3 regions of the Photobacterium sp. HL06 genome follow, and region 3 is predicted to be linked to each of the others. Evidence: predicted binding sites of a transcription regulator. Region 3 holds the regulator's gene; each other region holds the start of a gene.

Region 1 (3,281 bases), 1.8 Mb from region 3:
CAGTGCCGCAACAGACTCAATAATATCGTTGAATTCGCTATAACACATATGGGTATGAATCTGCGTTTGCGGCTCAGCGCTGGCCGCTGAAATCTTGAAAGCATTGACCGCCCATTTAAGATACGCCTGCCACTGCGAAGCTTTCAGTGGTAACCCTTCACGAATAGCAGGTTCATCAATCTGGATGACCTTAATCCCGGCAGCCTGGAGATCAGCCACTTCATCACGTAATGCCAGAGCAATCTGGTTAGCAACAGCTTCCCGAGTCAAATCTTCACGCGGGAATGTCCAACCAAGGATTGTCACTGGCCCGGTGAGCATGCCCTTCACCAGTTTGTCAGTTAGCGACTGGGCATAGCTTGTCCACTCTACTGTCATCGGTTTGGCACGGTAGATATCAGAGACAATAATCGCAGGCTTTACACAGCGGGAGCCATAACTTTGTACCCAGCCAAAACGGGTTACAGCGAAACCTTCCAGTAGCTCGGCAAAATACTCGACCATGTCATTACGTTCGGCTTCTCCGTGAACCAGCACGTCTAGATCGAGCTCTTTCTGACGCTCAATCGCATCGGCGATATGGCCTTTCAGTGCCGTATTATATTCGGCCTCTGTGAGTCGGCCGGCCTTAAAGTCGCGACGCTGAACGCGTATTTCATCGGTTTGTGGGAATGAGCCAATCGTCGTCGTTGGCAGCAATGGCAAATTAAGTGCAGTACGTTGTTGCCTTGCTCGCTCGGCATAAGGCGCTTTGCGCTCTGCCAAGGCAGGCGTGATTGCCAGAGTACGCTGGCGTACCTCAGCATTGTTTACCAATTCGCTGGTTGCTCGGGCTTTGATCGGGGCGCTGTAGTGCAGGCACTCTTGCTCAGCTAATTGACTGCCATCCAGTGCCTGAGCCAGCAACGTCACTTCACGACATTTCTGCTTGGCAAACGACAACCACTGGCGCACTTCAGAATTAATCTCGGTTTCCAAATCTAAATCAATCGGGCTGTGCAGCAATGAGCAAGAACTCGCCAGCCACAAACGTGAACCCAGTTTTTCCTTGACTGGTTGTAAGCTTGTCAGCAATTGCGCCAGATCGGCACGCCATACATTACGGCCATTAATGACTCCGGCAGAAAGTACCCAGTTTTCAGGCAAAGCTGCAACCACTTCACCCAGTTGCTCTGGCGACGATGATAAATCAACATGCAGACCATCGACTTTCAACTCAACAATTTTGTCTAGGTGATGAGTAATGTTGTCAAAATAAGTCGTCAATAGTAGTTTCGTACCGCCATTTAATACCTGGTAGGCCAGTTTAAATGACTCAGCCCATGCTTTTGGCAACTCAAGCGCCAATACCGGCTCATCAATCTGTACCCACTCCACACCAAGTCCGGCCAGCTTACCCAGGATCTGCTGATACGCCGTCAACAAACGCGGCAATAGAGACAGGCGATCAAAACCTGCATCTTTTTCTTTACCAAGCCACAGATATGACACAGGCCCCAACAGAACAGGCTTCACGTCATGTCCGGCTTTTTTAGCCTCCGCCACTTCCTCAAAAAGTTGCTGCCAGCTAACACTAAACTGATCTTCTTTGCTAAATTCCGGCACGATATAGTGATAGTTGGTATTAAACCACTTAGTCATATCTGAGGCAGCACAGGCGCACCCTGTCGGAGCCTTACCGCGAGCGACACGGAATAAGGTATCGAGATCAGGAAAACCGTTGTTGTGGCGCTTAGGGATGTGGCCCAGCAGCATGCTGGTGCTCAACACATGATCGTACCAGGCAAAATCACCCACCGAGACATAGTCTAATCCGGCACCTACCTGATCCCCCCAATGACGATGACGCAGCAAACTGCCGACATCCTTCAGATCTTTTTGCTCAATCTCGCCTCGCCAGTACTTTTCCTGGGAAAACTTTAACTCTCGCTGGCTACCTACACGTGGGTAACCCAGAATATGGGTGGTGGTTTTATTAGTCTTCGTTGTCATTATTGCAGTCTCTCTAATGCTGGTAACTGTCGATGACTAAACAATGACTTAACCTCATAACATGAACAATTTCTTATCACTCACATTGATTATGAGAAAAATTAATAGTCATAAGATCTCATAACCAACCACCCATATAGCCGTCTAGATGTTTACACCGCCCAAGTTAGCAGGTACATTGAAACTATCGACTCATCCCGCAGTCATCTGAAACCGGCTGTATTTCAACGGATAAAGTTTAGGAATGAGTATTTTGCGACAGGGACAGTAAGAAGAAGTCATGATTGAAATTAAACACCTTAGAACACTATCGGTATTACGGGATACAGGCTCGCTGACAGCAACAGCCAATACCTTATGCCTGACCCAATCTGCACTATCCCACCAGCTTAAAGATTTGGAACAACGGCTCGGCGGCCAGCTATTTCTAAGAAAAACCCGCCCGGTCAAGTTCACAGCAGAAGGTGAAATACTCCTTCGCCTGGCTGACGAGCTGATCCCGCGTATCACCAAGGCCGAGCATGAACTTGCCAGCCTGAAAGAAGATGCCAATGGCCGTTTGCATATGGCCATTGAATGCCATTCCTGTTTTCAGTGGTTGATGCCAGCACTGAAGGAATACCAGATCAACTGGCCTAGCGTGACACTGGATTTTTCATCAGGTTTCGGCTTTGAGCCCCTGCCGGCGCTGAGCGCTGGCGAACTCGACTTGGTGATCACTTCCGATATCCAACCCCGTAGTGAAGTGCACTTCGAGCCTCTGTTTGATTTCGAAATGCGCCTGATAGTATCGCCACAATCTCCACTGGCAAACAAAGACTACATCTCCCCACAAGACTTGGCCGAACAAACCATGCTCAGCTATCCGGTTCAGAAAGGACGACTCGATGTAGTAAAGCATTTTTTGCAACCGGCAGAAATCGAGCCAGCCAACTGGAAGCAGGCCGACAATACATTAATGTTGGTACAAATGGTGTCAGCAGGATTGGGAGTCGCGGCACTACCTAACTGGGCTATCTACGACTTTGCCCGCCAGGGGTTAGTGGTTAGCAAACCACTTGGGGATGGGTTATGGCGACGGTTATTTGCTGCGATTCGCTCCTCTGAGCGGGAAAGGCATTATCTGCAGGCGTTCTTTGCTACAGCCAAACAGCAATGCCAAACCCACCTAGAGGGAATTAAGGCAGCTTAAAGTAAGGTCGCTTATTTAAACTGGTTAGAGATGGGATCGTAGTGATAACCCAACGCTTCCATCTTATTGTTCAATTCATCAGAATCCAGCTCGTATC
Region 2 (3,281 bases), 110 kb from region 3:
CATCGCCTTCGGCGGCGAAGCGCCTACAGTATTAGGGGTTGGCCAGCTGTTCTTGCAGGAAGCGGTTGGGGGAATAGCCTATGGCTTTGTCCTTGGCCTGTTATTCCATTACCTGATCAGCTCCACCGATGATCATTCGATGGAGCTACTACTGACCTTAGGTATTCCAACTGCAGGCTATGTCTTCGCGGATGTTATCCATGTATCTGGACCACTTGCCATGGTGGTTTCCGGAATCATGATTGGTAACTGGACCCGCTATATCGGCTTTTCCAAAGAAAGTGAAGATCACCTCGATCACTTCTGGGAGCTCGTCGACGAATTCCTCAATGGCGTGCTTTTCCTGCTTATTGGTATGAGTATGCTACAGTTCAGCTTTCATCAGGAAGACTGGGTTCTGATGGTCACAGCGGTCCCATTGGTGCTGCTCAGCCGTTTTTTAAGTATCAAGCTGTCATATATGGGCTTCGAGCGTTACCGTGACTATAACCCGCACTCGGTGAAAATTCTAACCTGGGGCGGACTTCGGGGCGGCCTTGCCTTAGCGATGGCAATGGCAATACCGGCAGGCATTACCGTTATTCCTGAAAAGAGCATTGATGTCCGAGAAGTCATTCTGGTGATGACCTACGCTGTCGTCGTATTTTCGATTCTAATCCAAGGTTCAACCATTACCCCTCTCATCCACAAAGCCAAAGTGTGGGAAGCAGAAAACCAATAGACCTGAAACGAAAAAGACCTGCGTTGCAGGTCTTTTTTTATCTTCTTTTAAGCAATCAATCATCTTTGGTAAAGTTTGCTTCCGAGAAGTGGGCCAAATCATATGGCGTTTGCTGATAAACACAGTAGTTGAGCCAATTAGAAAATAGCAAATGACCATGGCTACGCCAGCTAGCGACTGGTGGATTCTGTGGGTCATCCCCCGGATAGTAATTCACCGGAATACTCGGCTCCATCCCTTCTCCTAAATCACGCAAGTACTCGTTGTGCAGGGTATTAACATCATATTCGGGGTGACCAGTGACGAAAACATTTCGCTTATCTTTCGTTGTCGCCAAATAGACCCCAGCCTGCTCAGATGTCGCCAAAATATCGAGATCGGTATGCTCAGCCAGGTACTCAGGTGAAAAGTCAGCATATCGAGAATGCGGAGCTAAAAATGAGTCATCAAAGCCACGGAGCATTGGATGATGGCAATCATGCGTTTGATGGAAATAGATCCCTGATAGCTTTTCTCTTCGAGTACGCTTTGGTAAATCATACAACAACTTCAAACCTGCCTGAGCAGCCCAGCATACGAACATCGTTGATGTCACATGCTCCTTAGCCCAGTTCATAATTGTCTGGATCTCCTCCCAGTAAAGGACATCCTCAAACTGTACGAGCCCCAGAGGCGCTCCCGTTACAATCAGGCCATCATAGTTACGATCTTTGACCATCTCAAACTGACGGTAAAACGTATCTAAATGTTCTGTCGGTGTGTTTTTGGTTGGGCGATTATCTATCCGTAATAGCTCCACATCAACCTGCAGAGGGCTGTTTGACAGTAGGCGCAAAAACTGAGTTTCCGTCTCAATTTTCTTCGGCATCAGGTTCAACAGCAATACTTTCAGTGGACGTATTTCCTGACTCGCTGCGCGAGCTTCCGACATCACAAAGATATTCTCGCTGCGCAAGATATCTGTTGCTGGTAATTGGTCAGGAATTTTAATCGGCATTTTGGTTTACTCCTTAAACGTTATACCGAACGAAACTATCTTCTTTAAGGCTATCACCATCAGGCGAACAATTGCATTAAGATGTTTAGACGTCCAGATTTCTAAATAAAACTATATAAATTTAGTCTAAGGTGCAAGGGAAAGAGTATTAAAAGAATTGTAGATAATGGATAGAAGATGAGAAAAATTAATAAAGATATTTTAAACGCCAGAAACGAGAAAACCCAGCCATAGGCTGGGTTTTGAAAGGAAGTTCAGCAATGACCTACTCTCACATGGGGAGACCCCACACTACCATCGGCGCTACAATGTTTCACTTCTGAGTTCGGCATGGGATCAGGTGGGACCATTATGCTATTGTCGCTGAACAAATTAGTGGTGCTAGTACCCAGATTTGAACTGGGGACCTCACCCTTACCAAGGGTGCGCTCTACCAACTGAGCTATACCAGCACGCAATTCTGCGTCGAAACCTGCTTTTGGAGCAAATTTCAAAATTTGGAGCCTGGCGATGTCCTACTCTCACATGGGGAGACCCCACACTACCATCGGCGCTATTACGTTTCACTACTGAGTTCGGCATGGGATCAGGTGGGTCCATAATGCTATGGTCGCCAAGCAAATTCTGTTTTATTCACCGCCCAAAGGCGATAAATAGCAATCTGGGAAAGTTAACTAGTGTTCTCGCGCTTACATTCAAGCGTTCGTGGAGTCCAAAAAACCCCTTGGGTGTTGTATGGTTAAGCCTCACGGGCAATTAGTACAGGTTAGCTCAATGCCTCGCAGCACTTACACACCCTGCCTATCTACGTCGTAGTCTCCAACAACCCTTTAGGATACTTAAAGTATCAGGGATGACTCATCTCAGGGCTCGCTTCGCGCTTAGATGCTTTCAGCGCTTATCGATTCCGAACTTAGCTACCGGGCAATGCTACTGGCGTAACAACCCGAACACCAGAGGTTCGTCCACTCCGGTCCTCTCGTACTAGGAGCAGCCCCCTTCAATCATCCAACGCCCACGGCAGATAGGGACCGAACTGTCTCACGACGTTCTAAACCCAGCTCGCGTACCACTTTAAATGGCGAACAGCCATACCCTTGGGACCGACTTCAGCCCCAGGATGTGATGAGCCGACATCGAGGTGCCAAACACCGCCGTCGATATGAACTCTTGGGCGGTATCAGCCTGTTATCCCCGGAGTACCTTTTATCCGTTGAGCGATGGCCCTTCCATTCAGAACCACCGGATCACTATGACCTGCTTTCGCACCTGCTCGAATTGTCATTCTCGCAGTCAAGCGGGCTTATGCCATTGCACTAACCTCACGATGTCCGACCGTGATTAGCCCACCTTCGTGCTCCTCCGTTACTCTTTGGGAGGAGACCGCCCCAGTCAAACTACCCACCAGGCACTGTCCGCACCCCCGATAAGGGGGCGACGTTAGAACATCAACACTACAAGGGTGGTATTTCAAGGACGGCTCCACCATATCTAGCGACATGGTTTCAAAGCCTCCCACCTATCCTACACATGTAGGGTCAATGTTCAGTGCCAAGCTGTAGT
Region 3 (3,281 bases):
ACCCGGCGGTAGCAATCAGGATCGGCCAGGCTGCTGCCACCAAATTTATGTAGCTGACGTTGAACAGGTTGGCTCATTCGGTTACCTCCGCGGCTTTATTGAAGGCCTGATCTAAATCGGCAATCAGATCGCTTGGGTCTTCAAGGCCTACCGAGAGGCGCAGTAATGACGGCTTGATCCCGGCTTCTGCCTGCGCTTCATCAGACATCGCGCGATGGGTCATACTCGCCGGGTGGGCTATCAGACTTTCCGTCCCCCCTAGGGATTCCGCCAGTGAAAAACAACTCAATCCGGCGACAAACACCTCTAGCTGGCGATAGCTGCCGGCCAGCTCAAAACTGAGCATAGAGCCAAATCCTTTTTGCTGTTTAATGGCTATCTCATGACCGGGATGCTCGGGCTGGCTCGGGTGGTATATCTGGCCAACCAATGGCTGGGTCTGCAAATAGGCCAGTACCTGAGCGCTATTTTCCTCGTGCATTTTCATTCGCGGAGCCAGCGTACGCAGCCCGCGCAACGTCAGGTAGGCATCAAACGGTGCACCAGTCGCCCCAATACAGTTTGCCCACCAGGCGATATTCTCGGCCTGCTCAGCATCTTGGGAAATCAGCACCCCGCCCACCACATCAGAATGACCGTTGATGTATTTGGTGGTCGAGTGGACAACAAAATCAGCCCCCAGGGCTATCGGTTGCTGCAAAATTGGCGACAGGAAGGTGTTATCAACCGCCACCAAGGCACCAACTTGCTTGGCTTTTTCGCACAATTCGGCCACATCAACGACCCGGAGCAGAGGGTTCGACGGGGTTTCAACCCACACCAGCTTGGGCTTTTTCGCCAGGGCCGCTGCCAGTGTTGCCGGATCAGCCTGATCGATAAATTCGACCCTGAAGTCACCTTTTCCTGCCCGAGTGTTGAACAGGCGGTAGGTTCCGCCATAGCAATCATGCGGGGCAATCACTAAATCTTCCGGCCCCAGCAGCGCGGAAGCCAACAAGTTAATGGCTGCCGTACCACAACTGGTGACGACACCGCCCGCTCCCCCTTCTAGCTCAGACAAGGCATCAGCAAGCATATTTCGGGTCGGGTTGCCAGAACGTGAATAATCATATTGAGGAAGCTCACCCAGTTGTGGGAAGCTATAGGTCGAGGTCAGATAAATAGGCGGAACAACAGCATTATGCTGAGTATCTGATTCAATACCGGTACGAACGGCGACGGTGGCAAGCTTCTTGTCACTCATAATTACTTTCCTTGTCTGGGGGGCAAGCCCTGCTTTCGAATAACTTTTAATCACCAACATTAACCACAATCAACAGGGACGTCAACACTTCTAGACGTCTATATGTCTTTGCTTATGGCAGTAAATCCCGCTAAAATTCCCCCATATTATATTTATTGAATCCAACATCGCTGAGAAGGTAAAAAATGGCAGAGTGGAATGGCGAATACATTAGCCCATATGCGGAGCACGGTAAGAAAAACGAACAAGTAAAGAAAATCACCGTTTCGATTCCATTAAAGGTACTCAAAATCCTGACTGACGAGCGTACCCGCCGTCAGGTTAACAACCTGCGTCACGCAACCAACAGTGAACTGTTGTGTGAAGCATTCCTGCATGCCTACACCGGCCAGCCGCTGCCGACTGACGATGACATCCGGAAAGATCGCCCGGATGACCTGCCGGCAGAAGCCAAAGAGCTGATGGAAGAAATGGGCATTAAATACGAAGACATCAACGAGTAAAGCTCGCCTTTCTATAGCCTGCCACTTTCAGACATAAAAAAACCAGCCCGGAGGCTGGTTTTTCAGTATCTCAAATATGCGATGGCTTATTTGTCATCCATATAACCGATAGGCATCTCAATCTGTGCCACACCTGAATCAACCGCCGCCTGGGCAACCGCTTTGGCAACACGAGGAAGCAAGCGAGGATCCATTGGCTTCGGAATGATGTAATCAGCACCGAATTCCAACTTGTCGGCACCCGCAGCAGTCACAACTTCAGTCGGCACCGGCTCTTTTGCCAGTTCACGGATCGCGTGAACGGCCGCCAGTTTCATGTCATCATTAATTTCGCTAGCACGAACATCCAGTGCACCACGGAAAATGAACGGGAAACAAATCACATTGTTAACCTGGTTCGGGTAGTCAGAACGGCCTGTACCCATGATCAGATCATCACGTACTGCGTGGGCCAGCTCAGGCTTAATTTCAGGATCCGGGTTCGAACAGGCAAATACCACAGGCTTATCTGCCATTAGTCCAAGCGCTTCCGGGGTCAGTAGGTTAGGACCTGAAACACCGACAAAGATATCAGCTCCTTCGATCACATCTTCCAGCGTACGCTTGTCAGTATTGTTAGCAAACAGCTGCTTATATTCATTGATGTCATCACGACGGGTATGGATCACACCTTTGCGGTCCAGCATGTAGATTTTCTCACGCTGGGCGCCACATTTGATCAGCAGCTCCATACAAGCGACAGCTGCAGCGCCAGCCCCTAGGCAGACAATCACCGACTCGCTGATGTCTTTACCCTGGATCTCAAGGGCATTCAGCATTCCCGCAGCTGTTACGATGGCTGTACCATGCTGATCATCGTGGAAAACAGGGATCGCGCAACGCTCAATCAGGCGCTTTTCAATTTCAAAACAATCAGGTGCCTTGATATCTTCCAGGTTAATACCACCAAACGTATCAGCAATGTTTGCCACCGTATCAACAAACTCATCAATGGAACGGTGCTTCACTTCAATATCGATAGAGTCCAAACCGGCAAAACGCTTGAATAGTAGCGATTTACCTTCCATAACCGGCTTAGAAGCCAGAGGACCAAGGTTACCTAGGCCCAGGATTGCAGTACCGTTGGTGATCACGGCAACCATGTTGCCTTTACCAGTGTACTTATAAACGTTTTCAGCGTTTTGCGCGATCTCTCGCACAGGCTCTGCGACACCAGGGCTGTAAGCCAAAGCAAGATCTTCAACCGTATTAGCCGGTTTGGTGAGTGAAATTTCGGTTTTACCTGGTACAGGGTATGCGTGATAGTGAAGTGCTTGTTGGCGAAAATCTTCAGACATAGTGGTCTTGATCCTGAATGAAAATGATGTTCAGTACGGTATTGGGAGGTAGATCATATTCTATAGCGATACAAAATCCTAGCTCAGCAACGCTGGTCGAGCCAATAAATCCCCACCTGAATACTCAGGTATAGCGTATTTATGATCCAACAACAGAAAAATGGGTAGGAAACGTGCTACTTGATGCGCAAAGCGTTC

What was found. Region 3 encodes MetJ, which represses methionine synthesis genes. Its sites were predicted from a motif close to TTAGACNTNTANANGTCTAA; they were not measured.
Region 1: a site for MetJ is predicted at 2,129-2,148, ahead of metE (5-methyltetrahydropteroyltriglutamate--homocysteine S-methyltransferase). Genes of this name have one in related genera too.
Region 2: a site for MetJ is predicted at 1,804-1,823, ahead of metA (homoserine O-succinyltransferase MetA). Genes of this name have one in related genera too.

The regions. Positions count from the first base shown of each region.
Region 1 covers NZ_CM183914.1:2,539,062-2,542,342, forward strand. Annotated here, with positions in the region: gene metE (5-methyltetrahydropteroyltriglutamate--homocysteine S-methyltransferase) at 1-1,992, opposite strand, end outside; gene metR (HTH-type transcriptional regulator MetR) at 2,273-3,184, shown strand; gene AC51G0_RS11655 (DUF4250 domain-containing protein) at 3,196-3,281, opposite strand, start outside.
Region 2 covers NZ_CM183914.1:339,154-342,434, reverse strand. Annotated here, with positions in the region: gene AC51G0_RS01700 (cation:proton antiporter) at 1-721, shown strand, start outside; gene metA (homoserine O-succinyltransferase MetA) at 777-1,718, opposite strand; rRNA gene rrf (5S ribosomal RNA) at 1,971-2,086, opposite strand; tRNA gene AC51G0_RS01685 (tRNA-Thr) at 2,095-2,170, opposite strand; rRNA gene rrf (5S ribosomal RNA) at 2,221-2,336, opposite strand; rRNA gene AC51G0_RS01675 (23S ribosomal RNA) at 2,454-3,281, opposite strand, start outside.
Region 3 covers NZ_CM183914.1:227,589-230,869, reverse strand. Annotated here, with positions in the region: gene AC51G0_RS01085 (bifunctional aspartate kinase/homoserine dehydrogenase II) at 1-77, opposite strand, end outside; gene AC51G0_RS01080 (O-succinylhomoserine (thiol)-lyase) at 74-1,243, opposite strand; gene metJ (met regulon transcriptional regulator MetJ) at 1,429-1,746, shown strand; gene AC51G0_RS01070 (malic enzyme-like NAD(P)-binding protein) at 1,833-3,083, opposite strand.